One region of the Shewanella sp. 0m-6 genome, then DNA from elsewhere that is predicted to be linked to it. Evidence: predicted binding sites of a transcription regulator. Region 1 holds the regulator's gene; the other holds the start of a gene.
What was found. The regulator NrdR, encoded in region 1, represses ribonucleotide reductase genes. The targets are predictions, from matches to a motif close to AAACACNANATNTNGTGTTT.

Region 1 (7,912 bases):
AGGTTTCAATTTGCCAACCCGCTGGGCGATAGCAGTGCGCCATGACGATAAAGATAATCGCAATACCACGGAAGTGATTAATACTATTTAAAAAAGCTTTTGGCTTGCTAATGCTAGGTGTGACGTCTGTTTCTGCTGTGACAGTTTCTTCAGTAACTTTATTTTCCCTAATTTGGTTTTCCCTAATAAGGGACCCAGCGGGCTCTGTCTTCAGCTTATCGGCCGTTACTGCGGGCTGCTGTTTGTCATCCATTGCTTTGCTCGTCCATAAATGTTCGTCGTTTAATATATCGAGTGCACGACTTGTTGTTTTTAATTGGCTATTTTATACCAATGGATATCTTCGCATAATTAGCAGGTATTTTGTTACGCAGTTGAAAAATATTTATTTATTAGCCATCTATTTATTGGCCATCTATTTATTAGATGACTGTTCATTAGGTTCATTAGGTAGCTATTTATTAGGTGGCCACTTATTCGCTAGCTGCTGAGGAAGGCGGGAGTAAACTTAACGGGACAAGTAGATAATAAAAAGGAGGCCAATGAGGCCTCCTTGTTTAATCGAGTGTAAGAATTATTTAACCATGCGCTTATACTTCAAGCGATGTGGCTCAACAACATCAGTACCCATAGTTTCTTTCAACCATGTTGAGTACTCGGTGTAGTTACCCTCATAGAAGTTCACCTTGCCCTCATCACGGTAATCTAGGATATGGGTCGCGATTCTATCGAGGAACCAACGGTCGTGCGAAATCACCATGGCACAACCAGGGAATTCAAGTAACGCTTCCTCTAGTGCACGTAAGGTTTCCACGTCCAAATCGTTGGTTGGTTCATCGAGTAGCAGTACGTTACCGCCAGCTTGTAGAAGCTTAGCTAAATGCACACGATTACGTTCACCACCTGATAGGCTGCCGATAATCTTTTGCTGATCGCCACCACGGAAGTTAAAGCGGCCTACATAGGCACGGCTTGGAATTTCGGTGTTGTTGATGCGCATGATATCTTGGCCATCAGAGATCTCTTGCCAAACCGTGTTCTTGTCATTCATTGAATCACGGAACTGCTCAACAGAAGCGATTTGTACAGATTCGCCTAACTCAACGCTGCCGCTGTCTGGCTGCTCTGCACCTGAAATCATCTTAAATAGCGTTGATTTACCCGCGCCGTTAGCACCGATAATACCAACGATAGCGCCTTTTGGTACTGAGAAAGTCAAGTCGTCAATCAGTACACGGTCGCCATAAGATTTAGTCAGGTTAGTGATTTCAATAACCTTGTCACCTAGGCGTGGTCCTGGTGGAATAAATAGCTCGTTGGTCTCGTTACGCTTTTGGTAGTCGTTAGTATTAAGCTCTTCAAAGCGAGCCATACGCGCCTTACCTTTAGACTGACGGCCTTTAGCCCCTTGGCGCACCCATTCAAGTTCTTTGGCAATTGTTTTTTGACGCGCGCTTTCTGTGGCAGATTCTTGGGTTAGACGGGCATCTTTTTGCTCAAGCCAAGATGAGTAGTTACCTTCCCATGGAATACCTTCACCACGGTCAAGTTCTAAAATCCAACCAGCGGCATTATCAAGGAAGTATCTATCGTGGGTAATGGCCACAACGGTACCTGTGTACTCTTGTAAGAAGCGCTCTAACCAGGCTACCGATTCGGCATCCAAGTGGTTGGTTGGTTCGTCGAGCAACAGCATGTCTGGCTTTTCAAGCAGTAAGCGACAAATTGCCACACGGCGGCGTTCACCACCTGAAAGCACTTCAATTTTCTCATCCCAATCGGGTAGTCGTAGTGCGTTAGCGGCACGGTCCAAAACTACATCTAGGTTGTGAGCATCTTGCGATTGAATAATGGCTTCTAACTGGCCCTGCTCTTTAGCAAGGGCGTCAAAGTCAGCATCGGGCTCGGCATAAAGCGCATAAACTTCGTCTAAACGTACCAGTGCATTTTTGGCTTCGGCCACGGCTTCTTCAACCGCTTCACGTACAGTTTGGTTTGGATCAAGTTTTGGTTCCTGCGGTAAGTAACCAATTTTTAGGTCCTGCATTGGGCGCGCTTCGCCCTCAATTTCAGTATCCAAGCCCGCCATAATGCGCAGTAGGGTGGATTTACCTGAGCCGTTTAAGCCTAAGACACCGATTTTTGCGCCAGGGAAAAAGCTTAATGAAATATCTTTTAAGATCTGTTTTTTAGGCGGGACAATCTTGCCCACTCTAAGCATGCTATATACAAATTGAGCCATGTTATTTCTCTTTGATTGTATTTTTTCTACGTTGATTGGCGGCAATTCTACTTGATTCGATACAGAACTTAAATCTGAATTCGAGCAGTTTCATTCACAGTTAACGCATAAATCTGTTAGCTAGGTATTGGTGGTTATTTATACCGATTAGTGCTTTTTACGAAACTCTCTCATCTAGAAATGCAAGTAATTTCATGTTGTAAATACTGGGATTGTGATCGAATGCGCTGTATCATACCGCGCAACCCTACTAGAAGAATTTTACAGCTGGAGTGAGTAATGCTGAAAAAAGATATGAATATCGCGGATTACGATCCACAACTATTTGCAGCAATTGAAGATGAAACGCGTCGTCAAGAAGAGCACATCGAACTCATTGCTTCAGAAAACTACACTAGTCCTCGTGTTATCGAAGCTCAAGGTACACAGCTAACTAACAAGTACGCTGAAGGTTACCCAGGTAAGCGTTACTACGGTGGTTGTGAGCATGTAGATATCGTTGAAGAATTAGCTATCTCGCGCGCTAAAGAGCTATTTGGCGCTACATACGCTAACGTTCAGCCACACTCTGGCTCACAAGCAAACGCAGCTGTGTTTATGGCATTGCTACAAGGTGGCGATACCGTTTTAGGCATGAGCCTAGCCCACGGTGGTCACTTAACTCACGGTTCTCATGTGAGCTTCTCTGGCAAGCTATACAATGCTGTTCAGTACGGTATCGATGAATCAACAGGTAAGATTGATTACGCTGAAGTTGAGCGTCTTGCTTTTGAGCACAAGCCTAAGATGATTATTGCGGGTTTCAGCGCATATTCGGGCATTGTTGATTGGGGTAAATTCCGTGAAATCGCTGATAAAGTAGGTGCATACCTGTTTGTTGATATGGCGCATGTTGCAGGTTTAGTTGCCGCGGGGATCTACCCGAGCCCTATGCCACACGCTCACGTTGTGACAACAACAACGCATAAGACACTAGCTGGCCCACGTGGCGGCTTGATTCTATCTGCGATTAACGATGAAGATATCTACAAAAAGCTAAACTCTGCGGTATTCCCAGGCGGCCAGGGTGGTCCTTTAATGCACGTTATTGCTGCTAAAGCCGTTGCATTTAAAGAAGCACTAGACCCTGAGTTCACGACTTACCAAGAGCAAGTGGTTGTTAACGCTAAAGCGATGGCGCGTACGTTCATTGAACGTGGCTATGATGTGGTATCTGGTGGTACTGAAAACCACCTATTCTTGCTTGATTTAATCAGCAAGGACATCACAGGTAAAGATGCTGATGCCGCTCTTGGCAATGCTAACATTACCGTTAACAAGAACTCTGTACCAAACGACCCTCGCTCACCATTTGTGACCTCTGGTCTGCGTATAGGTTCACCTGCAATTACCCGTCGTGGATTTGGTGAAGAAGAATCGGTGCTGTTAACTAACTGGATGTGTGACATCTTAGATGACATTTCAGATCTTGCCGTTAGCGAACGGGTTAAGAGTCAGGTTCTGGAATTGTGCGCTAAGTTCCCTGTTTACGGTTAACCTTAAGCGTTTAATCAGGTAGACTCCTATGGCCGCATTTATGCGGCCATTTTTGTTATTATTCGAGCATACTTTTGATTCGAGCCTACTTTCTGAGGTTTTGCTAAATTCAGTGAGTGAAACTACCTAATTTCTAACCGGAGGCTAAATGCATTGTCCATTTTGCAGCGCAACTGACACAAAAGTGATTGATTCGCGATTAGTCGCTGACGGCCATCAGGTTCGTCGACGTAGAGAGTGTGTTCAATGCCATGAACGTTTTACTACCTTTGAAGGTGCCGAGCTTGTGATGCCTCGCGTAGTGAAACAAGATGGCAGTCGCCAGCCGTTTGATGAAGAAAAATTACGTGGTGGCATGTTAAGAGCCGTAGAGAAAAGACCTGTGTCTATGGATCAAATTGAACAGGCATTAACTAAGATTAAATCGACTTTACGCGCGACGGGTGAGCGTGAAGTTAAATCAGAAATGATAGGTAATCTGATGATGGACCACTTAGTCAACTTAGATAAAGTTGCCTATATTCGTTTTGCTTCTGTCTATCGTGCCTTTGAAGATGTTTCAGAGTTTGGTGATGCAATCGCTAAACTGCAAAAATAACCTATGCTACATGGGCTAAGCCAACCGCTTAGTCCTCAAACAATCGAACAATCGGAATTGCCGCCATTATGTGGTCTATCGAAGACAGTCAAATGATGAGCCTGGCCATTGAATTGGCACAAAAGGGCATTTACACCACTCGTCCAAATCCTTGTGTTGGCAGCGTTATCGTCAAAGATGGCGAAATTGTTGGCGAAGGCTACCATATTCGTGCTGGCGGTCCTCACGCCGAAGTTTACGCCTTAAATATGGCTGGAATCGATGCCAAAGGGGCTACCGCCTATGTCACGCTAGAACCTTGCAGCCACTATGGCCGTACGCCTCCTTGTGCTAAAGCATTAATCGAGCACGGTGTAAGCCGTGTTGTCATTGCCGTTACCGACCCCAATCCACAAGTGTCTGGTCGTGGCATTGCCATGCTGCGAGAGGCTGGCATTCAAGTCGATGTGGGCTTGATGACCGAAGAAGCGAAGCAAGTTAACCTAGGCTTTTTAAAGCGAATGGAGAAAGGCTTGCCGTGGGTCACGGTTAAGCTTGCTGCGAGTATCGATGGTAAGACTGCGCTGTCTAATGGTGTGTCAAAATGGATAACGGGACCTGAAGCGCGCAGCGACGTTCAGCGGCTTCGTGCGCGCCATTGTGCATTGGTCACAGGTGTTGAGACGATACTTGCTGATGATCCGAGCCTCAATGTGCGTCATAGCGAATTAGGCTCGCTTGCACACCAGTTAGCCCCAGCAGAAATTCATCAACCACTGCGGGTAGTATTAGACAGTCAAGCACGCCTTGGCGCTGAGCTAAACTTATTTAACACAACAAGCCCAATTTTGTTGGTGTCGACAATCGCGTACCCCGAGAATGTGAAAGCAGCTTGGCCAGCTCATGTGACTCATCAAATTTTGCCCGCGGTTGATTCTCGTATTGACCTGCAAGCCTTGTTGGGTTTATTGGGGGAGAGTTGTAACTCAGTACTCGTTGAAGCTGGGGCAACACTCGCAGGGGCCTTTGTTAACCAAGAGCTTGCAGATGAAATCGTGCTGTATCAAGCGATGAAAATCTTAGGCTCTCATGGGCGTAATTTGCTCGCGCTAGATGATTTTCAAGCCATGATGGACATACCGCGCCTCAACCTAATCGATGAGCGCAAAGTGGGTAAAGACACCCGCTTAACGTTAAGAGTGAGTAATTAGTTTATGTTTACTGGGATTATTGAGTCAGTTGGTCACTTAAGAAAAGTGCAGCGCCGTGGTGATGATATTCGTTTAACCGTCGCCAGCGGAAAACTGGATTTGTCAGATGTTAAACTTGGCGACAGTATTGCCACCAATGGTGTGTGTTTAACCGTTGTTGAGTTAATGAGCGACGGTTATGTGGCAGATATTTCAGCCGAAACAGTCAATTTGACGGGGTTCTCTCATTATCAGGTTGGAAAAGCCGTTAACCTTGAAAAAGCCGTTACCCCCACAACCCGTTTAGGTGGGCATATGGTCAGTGGTCATGTTGATGGTATTGCCCATGTGGACGACAGACAGTTTCGGGGCCAAGCGATTGAGTTTTGGCTAACACCACCTGTAGAACTGGGCCGCTATATCGCCCATAAAGGTTCAATTACAATCGATGGTGTGAGCTTAACCGTTAATGAAGTGCAAGGGCATAGATTTAGGCTGACCATAGTACCGCACACTGCAGGTGAAACGACCTTAGTGGATTTGAAGGCCGGCGACAACGTTAATATTGAAGTGGACTTGATAGCCCGTCATTTAGAAAGGCTAATGAGTTACGGCACCCAAGAGCAAGAGAGCAGCCCCAAGTCAGAAGTGACTATGGAATTGTTAGCTCGCTCAGGTTTTTTACGATAAAGACTGGCTTAAGGCGGATTTGACGATTAAATTTGTCTTAATCAAGTCTATATACAATCAAGAATAATCATTACATTAGATACTGGTTTAAGTTCATCGTTATTGACGCATGTAACTTAGAATACAGTGAGAAAAATAAAGGTCTGAACATGGCGTTACATAGTATAGAAGAGATCATCGAAGATATTCGTCTAGGTAAGATGGTGATCTTGATGGATGACGAAGACAGAGAAAATGAAGGCGATCTGATCATGGCTGCCGACATGGTGACGCCTGAAGCTGTGAATTTCATGGCGACATTTGGCCGTGGCCTTATCTGCCAAACATTGACTAAAGCGCGCTGTCAGCAGCTTAACTTACCTTTGATGGTCACTAACAACAATGCCCAGTTTTCGACTAACTTTACCGTTTCAATCGAAGCGGCCGAGGGCGTAACCACGGGCATTTCGGCGCAAGACCGTGCAGTAACCGTGCTTGCGGCGGTGGGTAAAGATGCAAAGCCATCGGATATCGTGCAGCCTGGCCACATCTTCCCGCTAATGGCGCAAGAAGGTGGTGTACTTATTCGTGCTGGTCACACTGAAGCGGGCTGTGATTTAGCGCGCCTAGCAGGTTTTGAAGCATCATCGGTCATTGTTGAAATTCTTAATGATGACGGCACCATGGCACGTCGCCCTGATCTTGAAATCTTTGCGAAAAAGCATGGCTTGAAGATGGGCACGATTGCCGACCTTATCGAATACCGTAACACCAAAGAAACCAGTGTTGTTCGTGAAGCGAAATGTAAGTTGCCAACTCGTTTTGGCGAGTTTGAAATGCTGACTTACCGCGATACAATCGATAACCAGTTGCATCATGTATTAGTTAAAGGCGACGTTACCGAAAACACATTAGTACGTGTGCATCTACAAAACACCTTCAATGATTTATTGCATTCAGAGCGTGATCAGCAGCGTAGCTGGCCATTAGAGAAAGCGATGGAGCGCATTAGCAATGAGGGTGGCGTGTTGGTGTTATTGGGTAATCATGAGCACAGCAGCGATATTCTAGCCAAAGTTAAAGCTTTTGAAGCTGAAGATAACGGTAGCACACCTGTTGCTGCACAATGGCAAGGTACGTCTCGCCAAGTGGGTGTAGGCTCACAAATTCTTGCGGATGTGGGCGTAACAAAGATGCGTTTATTAAGCTCGCCAAAGCGCTATCATTCTCTTTCAGGCTTTGGTTTAGAAGTAACTGAATATATTGCAGAATAAATGCTGGCCTCAGGTTGATTGTCAGTCTGAGGCTTAAATTCACACTTTTCTTATTAATTGCATAGCGATCAGTGCGGAGTGCTGTGGTATCATACCGCCTCTTCCGTCCCTATGCTGGGTAATTAAGCTAATTTAGGTAAGATAAATGAACGTAGTTCAAGGTAATATCGAATCGAAAAACGCCAAAGTTGCGATCGTAGTTTCACGTTTTAACAGTTTTCTTGTTGATAGTTTACTCGATGGCGCGGTTGACACTCTTAAGCGTTTTGGCCAAGTTGCAGATGACAATATCACTGTAGTTAAAGTGCCTGGCGCTGTTGAACTGCCACTCGCTGCACGCCGCGTCGCGGCTAGCGGAAAATTTGACGGTATCATCGCACTAGGTGCGGTTATCCGTGGTGGTACACCTCATTTCGATTTTGTT
Region 2 (7,912 bases), on a different contig from region 1:
TGTTAACTTTGCTGCCAACAGGAAAGTCAGGGTGTTGTGATTCAATGACCTCACCAATCGCTCCCCCTTCTAATGCTTTACCTAGCTCAAAAGGTGCAATATAGCTCTTTCTGTCAATCATGCGTCCACGCATATAGGGGTCGACAGACATCCAAAGATTTTTCACCAGAAATTCACCGGGCTTAATAGCAGCTAGAGTGAGTTCTGCTTGGTTAAAGTTGTCAGTTGTTGGCATGCCTTCAGGGCGAGACTTAAGTTGAATGATTTGAGATTTCATATCTTTCCTTTATTTTATTTGCGCGCAAAGTAATTGAATGCATCATAGTAAAGCTTTATACATTTTGCAAATGCTTTGCGCGCAAAATAATTGCTCGCAAATAAAAGTGGTGTAAGCTAGTTTTGACACCTGATGTGAGTTAAAATTAGTAAAATTTTGACTTGCCTAAGTGTAGTAGCAGTGACCAACAACGACTCAAACGACACGTCTAACAATTGTCTTTCTGATAACGTCTGCTTTGCGCTCTATACGGCTAACAACGCCTTAATGAGAGCTTACCGTCCGTTATTGGAGCAATATGAGCTGACATACCCACAATATTTAGTCATGCAGTCATTATGGCTACAAGACAGAGTAAGCTTGACGCTGGTATCACAATCGACCCGGCTCGATATGGGGACGTTGACCCCTATCGTTAAGCGACTTGAGACTAAAGGTTTTCTAAAGCGACTGGCTGATGAAACCGATGAGCGTAAAAAGGTGATAGCGTTAACCGATGCCGGTCATAGCCTTAAGCTTGAAGCCTTGGCGCTCAAACAAACCTTGTTAGCAAAGGTTGATATGAACCCGGAGCAAGTTGAACAACTTAGAACGTTATGTTTGTCCTTAACCCATGCGTTGACGCAAAAATGACCAGTTGATTTTCTAGTTAACAAGTCGGCACGTTAAATGCTTTAGAGATCCCTATACTCTCTTTACGCCGGCTTTTTGACGATGAATCCACTCAGCAGTATCAGCAATGCAGTTAATAGTAATGCTCAGGTATCAGACACTTATGGCGTTAATAGTGGCCAGTCAAATGTTGGCGGTGCTGGGGCTGTCGCTGCACTAGGAGCGACAGCGCCTCAAGCTGAAACGACGGAGCTGACAAAAAATGATAATACGCTGGTATTATCTGGCCGTGCAGAAAGAGCACAGAAAATCGAGGCGATGGCTAACGATTTCTTCAAAGGAGGCCAATTTACTTCGGCACAATTACCGTCCCTTATTCAACGTCTTTATCAAGATGGCATTCTCAGCGAAGGCCAGCTCAACCGATTATCTAATAGCGGTTTCGACATCCCGCCAGCAGAAGTGCAGCCTTTATCTGACTTTATTGATGAACAGCGCAGTATGTTAACCAATAGCGAACAAGACCGAGAGCTTGCCGAGCTGCTAGACAACGCGAAGTGGGTCATGGGGGCAATGGATGTATCGCAATCTCCTTTAGTTGCACAAAAGGCTAACCGGGTTTCGAGCCAAATTACTGACTTGTTACAATCTGAAAGGCCATTGACGGAAGTGCAACAGAACCAGTATCAAGGGTTGAAATCGTTGATGCAGCTCGCTGCAATGACTGGCGAACATCAGCAAGAAAATGGTCAGCTCAATAGCTACCTTGCATTAGCCAAAAGGCATTAGTATTTATCTATGTGTGATTTTACTTTTGTAGTTGAGAATACATTTTGAGCTGGATTCTTTCTGCAAGAGAAGGATCAATTGCTACTTGTCGCTCGCCCTTTTTTAAAGCTTCCAATAAGTTGCGGCACACGTAATGAATAAAGAATTTTACCTGCCTATTTTTATCCACAATTTATACCTAAATTATACTGTCACTAGCCCGCTTACATGAGTTCGTCAAGGCCATAATTTGAGATCAGTGGCTTTGTAGGCAGAACTGTTTTCTTATTGTCTTCCTCTTTTAAAATGATGATCTGGATCAAAGTACTTATCGTTATTTTATAGCTTAATGCGCCACATATTGTGATTTATTGAAAAAGTAGCACTATATATAGTGTTGCTTTGATGAGCGAGCTGAAGAGGATTTATACAATGCCAGTGGTTATTAAACGGGATGGTTACCGTACGCCTTTTGACGAAACAAGGATTAAAGACGCCGTGATAGCAGCTGCTAACTCGGCAGGTATTGAGTGCGCTGAATATGCACAACAGATTGCGGAAAATGTGAGAGAAAGTGTTTCGCAGTTAGCAGAAGTTAATATCCATGATCTGCAAGACACCGTTGAAAACTTGCTCATGGAAGGGCCGTATAAATCTTTGGCGCGCGTTTACATCGAATACCGTCACGATAGAGATATCAATCGTGAAGTTAGCAGCCGCTTGAATAAAGAGATCCGTGGTTTAGTTGAGCAAAGCAATGCGGCTTTGTTGAATGAGAACGCTAATAAAGACTCTAAAGTGATCCCAACTCAGCGCGATCTGCTTGCGGGTATCGTGGCTAAGCACTATGCAAAATGCCACATTTTGCCTAAAGATGTCGTTGCCGCACATGAGTCTGGTGAGATCCACTACCACGATTTAGATTACGCGCCATTCTTCCCGATGTTTAACTGTATGCTTATTGATTTAAGCGGCATGTTAACTCAGGGCTTTAAGATGGGTAATGCTGAAATTGAAACCCCGAAGTCAATTTCTACCGCGACTGCAGTGACCGCACAAATTATTGCGCAAGTGGCAAGCCACATCTATGGCGGTACAACGATTAACCGTATCGATGAGGTATTGGCACCCTTTGTGGCGAAGAGTTACGACAAGCACTACCAGGTAGCGCTTAATTGGGGCATTACCGACGCAAAAGCGTTTGCCACTGCGCAAACTGAAAAAGAGTGTCACGATGCATTTCAGTCATTAGAGTATGAAGTTAACACACTACATACTGCAAATGGTCAAACCCCATTTGTGACTTTTGGTTTCGGTTTAGGTACCTCTTGGGAATCACGCTTAATTCAGCAGTCTATGATGACAGTGCGTATTGCAGGTTTAGGTAAAAATCGTAAAACAGCGGTATTCCCAAAACTTGTTTTTGCTATTCGCGATGGCATTAACCATAAAACCGGCGATTGTAACTACGACATTAAGCAGTTGGCACTTAAGTGCGCTACCACGCGTATGTACCCAGATATTCTTAACTATGAACAAGTTGAGAAGGTGACAGGGTCATTTAAGACGCCGATGGGTTGCCGTAGTTTCTTAGGAACCTTTGAGCAAGATGGTGAGCTTGTGCATGAAGGCCGCAACAATTTAGGTGTTGTGAGTTTGAATTTGCCACGTATTGCGCTTGAAGCAAAAGGTGATGAAGCAGAGTTCTACCGTATTTTAGATGCGCGTTTAGCCATGTCCCGTAAGGCCTTGGACACTCGTATCTCTCGTCTTGAAGGTGTTAAAGCGCGCGTTGCCCCTATCCTATATATGGAAGGTGCGTGTGGTGTGCGTCTAAAAGCTGATGATGATGTTTCTGAGATCTTCAAAAATGGTCGTGCATCAATTTCATTAGGCTATATTGGTCTGCATGAAACTATTAATGCGCTTTATGGCACAGACGAGCATGTTTACGACAGCGAACTGCTACGTGAAAAAGCCATTGCGGTTATTAAGTACATGAAACAAGCCACCGACAGCTGGAAAGCAGAGTCAGGTTACGCATTCAGCCTGTACAGCACGCCAAGTGAGAACTTGTGTAGCCGCTTCTGCGCACTTGATACCAAGATATTTGGTGTGGTTGATGGCGTTACCGCAAAGGGTTACTACACAAACAGCTTCCATTTGGACGTTGAAAAACAAGTGAACCCTTACGATAAGATTGATTTTGAACAGCCATACCCAGAGATAGCGAACGGTGGTTTCATCTGTTATGGCGAATTCCCTAACATGCAAAATAACGTAGAAGCGTTAGAGAACGTATGGGATTACAGTTTTAGCAGAGTGCCATATTACGGTACTAACACGCCTATTGATGAGTGTTACGACTGTGGCTATACCGGTGAGTTTAGCTGTACTAGTAAAGGTTTTACGTGCCCTAAGTGTGGCAACCATGAACCAAGCCGTGTGTCTGTGACGCGCCGTGTATGTGGTTATTTAGGTAGCCCAGATGCAAGACCGTTTAACTATGGTAAGCAAGAAGAAGTTAAGCGCCGCGTTAAGCATTTATAATAAAAATACTAGGGGCTTAGCATGCAAATGGCTTAGCCTGTAGATATTGGGTTTGTGTACATAAAAGGTGCTGTGTTCAGCACCTTTTTGTTTTCTAGTTAAAGCAAAATTCTAGCTGAAACGAGTTTAATATGAATTATCATCAATACTATCAGACAGATGTAATTAATGGCCCCGGTACTCGTGCGACCCTTTTCGTGTCGGGGTGCGAGCACCAATGTCGTGGTTGTTATAACCAATCCACCTGGAACCCTTGTTCTGGTCACCTTTTTGATGAACAGATGCAACAGCGTATTATTGATGACTTAAATGATGAACGTATTAAACGCCGTGGATTATCGTTATCCGGTGGCGACCCTCTGTTTCCTGCAAACCTGACAGCAATTTTGTCGCTAGTTAAGCAGGTGAGGGAGCAATGCCCTGGTAAAGATATTTGGCTATGGACTGGCTACACTTTAGGCAGTTTAACGGCTCAGCAGCAGGAAATTGTCGACTTAGTCAATGTCGTGATTGATGGTAAGTTTGAGCAGTCACTTGCCGACCCCAGCTTAGTTTTTAAGGGCAGTAGTAACCAAGAGATCCATTATCTCAGGTAGATTGAGCATATTACTAACGTAACTTGTCAGTTGTTTAGCTATAAACCTAGGTTAAATTGGCTTATATACTGTTATAATGTGGCAATAATGACAAAACAGCGTCAGTTAACTGAGGCTGTTTTTGTTTCTAAACGTGTAAATTAGATTTGAATTTAAGGTCTGTAAATGAATTTAAAGCAGGAGCTGCAAACGCTCAACGATAAGTTAGACAAATTTCGTCGTAAGCTAGCAGCAGCTGAAAAGCGTACCGATCCGACTGTTATCATACAGTTTAAGCAAGAAATTGCAGCTATGACTAAACGGATCAGCGCTGTTAAAGCTCAGCAAACACGCGAGTTAAGCAAGCAAGGCGGCACGGTTACGGGTCTTCAGTTTAGCCGTGTATTAACTAAAGCCGAGCAGGCAGACATGGGTAAGTTGAAAAAGTCTGTTAAAGGTTTGGTTGTGGTTCACCCAATGACGGCTTTAGGTCGTGAAATGGGTATTAAGCAAGTCACAGGCTTTGCGCCAAAAGAGTTTTAAGCGCGTTTAGTTATTGATTTAGTGAGCCGCTTCAAGGTTATCTTTAAGCACTGGGCTTATGCTTGCTCAAGTTAAGTCTATGGCCGATTAGAGAATGCTTTAAGCCATAGACTGATTGAATATTTGAGCTAGCAAGAGTATCGTCTCAAGCATTTATTTTCTTTATCAGGACGTTTGCAGTCTCATGGAATGAGAGTTGTCGTTAAGGTTTTTTCATGTCGATTAAATACATCGCGTCTTCAAAATTACCCACCCCTTGGGGTGTTTTCGAAATGCATGGTTTTGAAGATAGTGAGACAGGTAAAGAGCACGTCGCGCTTACCTTTGGTACATTTTCTCCAGACGCGCCAATCCTCGGGCGTATTCATTCAGAATGTCTAACCGGTGATGCGCTATTTAGTTTGCGTTGCGATTGTGGTTTTCAGCTACAAACGGCGATGCAAAACGTGGCTGAAGAAGGCCAAGGTTTTATTCTTTATCTACGCCAAGAAGGGCGTGGTATTGGTTTACTGAATAAAATCCGTGCCTATGAACTACAAGATCAAGGTGCTAATACGGTTGAAGCGAACGAACGCTTAGGTTTTGAAGCCGATATGCGTAAATATGACATGATCATTCCTATGATGGAAAAAATTGGTGTCGCAAAAGTACGTCTAATGACCAATAACCCTCGAAAAGTGAAAGCGATGCAAAGTTTTGGCTTAGAGGTCGTTGAGCGAGTGCCACTGCAAGTGGGTAAAAACCGCTATAACGAAGGTTACCTCAAGACAAAGTCGACCGAGTTGGGTCACATGATGTCTGAGTACCACTTTACTGAAGTGGATCCTGAAGCAAAACAAGATTAATACCTTTTAGTAAAGTCTTTATTTTCTTGGCTTTACTCTGCTATACCGCTATATTCGGGCTATCGATTAGAGTTTAATTAAGTTTAAAATCAATTTATGGCCCGTTTGCGTTACCTTTCAATTCTACCTCTTTTGATTATAGTGCCTGCTCAGGCAGAGACTGATTACAGTCATTACGCATTCGCTAATTATCTAGGCAGCGGTCTTTATCGAACGTCCGGGCAAAATGCTACTGTGGCTAACATTCCTATTAGTTTTGATCTACAGCGCTCAGAGACTGAGTCCTTAGTGCTCAGAACGCCGGTTTCCATGGGTTTTTTTAACTTTACCTGGAGTGATTTACCTGATGGCGAGTTGCCATCAAGCGTGGGAACCTTGACCGTAACCCCTGGGCTGGAGTATCGGATTAAAACGTCTGAAACTCATGAATTCCAGACCTATGCCGATCTCGGTTTTGGTACTAACTTTACCAATAGTAATGATGTGGTCATCTATTCGGCTGGGATGTCGAGTCTGCTTGATTTTGAGCTGGGCAATACCCATCCACAATGGGTTAATCGGGTATTCTTTGCGGGTTATAACACCTTGCATGATGGCGCGAGTGAGTCATATTCTGCGGTGCAGTCAGGCATTGATATTGGCACTAACTACTACTTTCAAGTCAAAGGTGTTGAGGTTGAACCGCGGTTCTTTGTTGCTGGCTATTGGTACTTTGATAAATTGAAGTTTACCACCCCGTTTGAAGAAGACGTGCTGGTGGCGAATAGTTTTGAAGTTGGTGCCACTCTGGCTTTTTCTAAACCGGTAGGTTGGGATCTGATTAATATTAAACGTTTTGGCTTGAGTTATCGTAAGGGCGATGGGATAGAGGTTTGGCGCTTAATCTTTGAGTTCCCCATTTAGATAGCGGCTTATGATAAGCGCAGCGCACTCGAATGGAATGGCTAGAGTATTTAAGAGATAGAGGCTTAAGGCTATAAATTCAAATGACTTTGGCTTAGCTTGGCCTATGAATTGAAATATATCGGTTTAATCACTAAACCGATATATTGTACTGCATGTTACACAGGTTACTTGCCCCAAATCTTGGCATTCGCTTCAGGTAGTGGCTCTTGCGACTTCTTTGGCTTAGTAACAGAGATCACAGCGTCATAGTCCCTAGGTGGAGGCAAAGGTAAGTTATTCATTTTTAGATAAAGATATTCTACTTTATCTCTTGCCCATTGCGTTTTACGCAAAAACTTTAAACTCGATTTAATGCTTGGATCATGATTAAAGCAGCGGATATCAATACGGCTGCCTAACTCTTCCCAACCATAATGGTCGACAAGATCTGTTAATAAATCTTCGAGCTTTATGCCGTGAAGTGGGTTGTTTGCTTGGGTCATAGTCTTGTTGGAGCCGTCTTGTTCGTACTTACTAGAATGAACTAATTATATCAGTTTATTTGTGGTAGATCTTTAGGGATTGAATTGACAATATCCTTAAGCAATAAAAAGAGAGCCATAAGGCTCTCTTTAACGGTTATTTTCGATTTATTAGAAACTAATGCTGTTTACTCATCAGCATTTGATAACCGCCGCCATTATAGACATTGGTATAACCTTCGCTCACTAACATTTTATTAGCGATGCCACTGCGGTTACCGCTACGGCAATAGACAACGACTGAGCGATCTTTGGCGATCTGTTGTTTTGCAAATGCGCTATCGATTTGCTGATAAGGAATATTGATGGCGTTTG

Region 2: the regulator NrdR is predicted to act here: its motif matches at 4,242-4,261, upstream of nrdG (anaerobic ribonucleoside-triphosphate reductase-activating protein).

Annotation. Positions count from the first base shown of each region.
Region 1 covers NZ_JBRIMD010000023.1:26,556-34,467, forward strand. The annotation lists gene ACVBJC_RS15800 (acyltransferase family protein) at 1-253, opposite strand, end outside; gene ettA (energy-dependent translational throttle protein EttA) at 575-2,242, opposite strand; gene glyA (serine hydroxymethyltransferase) at 2,522-3,778, shown strand; gene nrdR (transcriptional regulator NrdR) at 3,927-4,376, shown strand; gene ribD (bifunctional diaminohydroxyphosphoribosylaminopyrimidine deaminase/5-amino-6-(5-phosphoribosylamino)uracil reductase RibD) at 4,445-5,566, shown strand; gene ACVBJC_RS15825 (riboflavin synthase) at 5,570-6,235, shown strand; gene ribBA (bifunctional 3,4-dihydroxy-2-butanone-4-phosphate synthase/GTP cyclohydrolase II) at 6,385-7,488, shown strand; gene ribH (6,7-dimethyl-8-ribityllumazine synthase) at 7,634-7,912, shown strand, end outside.
Region 2 covers NZ_JBRIMD010000016.1:82,114-90,025, forward strand. The annotation lists gene ACVBJC_RS13415 (NADP-dependent oxidoreductase) at 1-277, opposite strand, end outside; gene ACVBJC_RS13420 (MarR family winged helix-turn-helix transcriptional regulator) at 458-910, shown strand; gene ACVBJC_RS13425 (hypothetical protein) at 992-1,678, shown strand; gene nrdD (anaerobic ribonucleoside-triphosphate reductase) at 2,090-4,207, shown strand; gene nrdG (anaerobic ribonucleoside-triphosphate reductase-activating protein) at 4,339-4,803, shown strand; gene ACVBJC_RS13440 (YibL family ribosome-associated protein) at 4,969-5,325, shown strand; gene ribA (GTP cyclohydrolase II) at 5,541-6,170, shown strand; gene ACVBJC_RS13450 (hypothetical protein) at 6,267-7,073, shown strand; gene ACVBJC_RS13455 (VF530 family protein) at 7,241-7,558, opposite strand; gene ACVBJC_RS13460 (rhodanese-like domain-containing protein) at 7,716-7,912, opposite strand, start outside.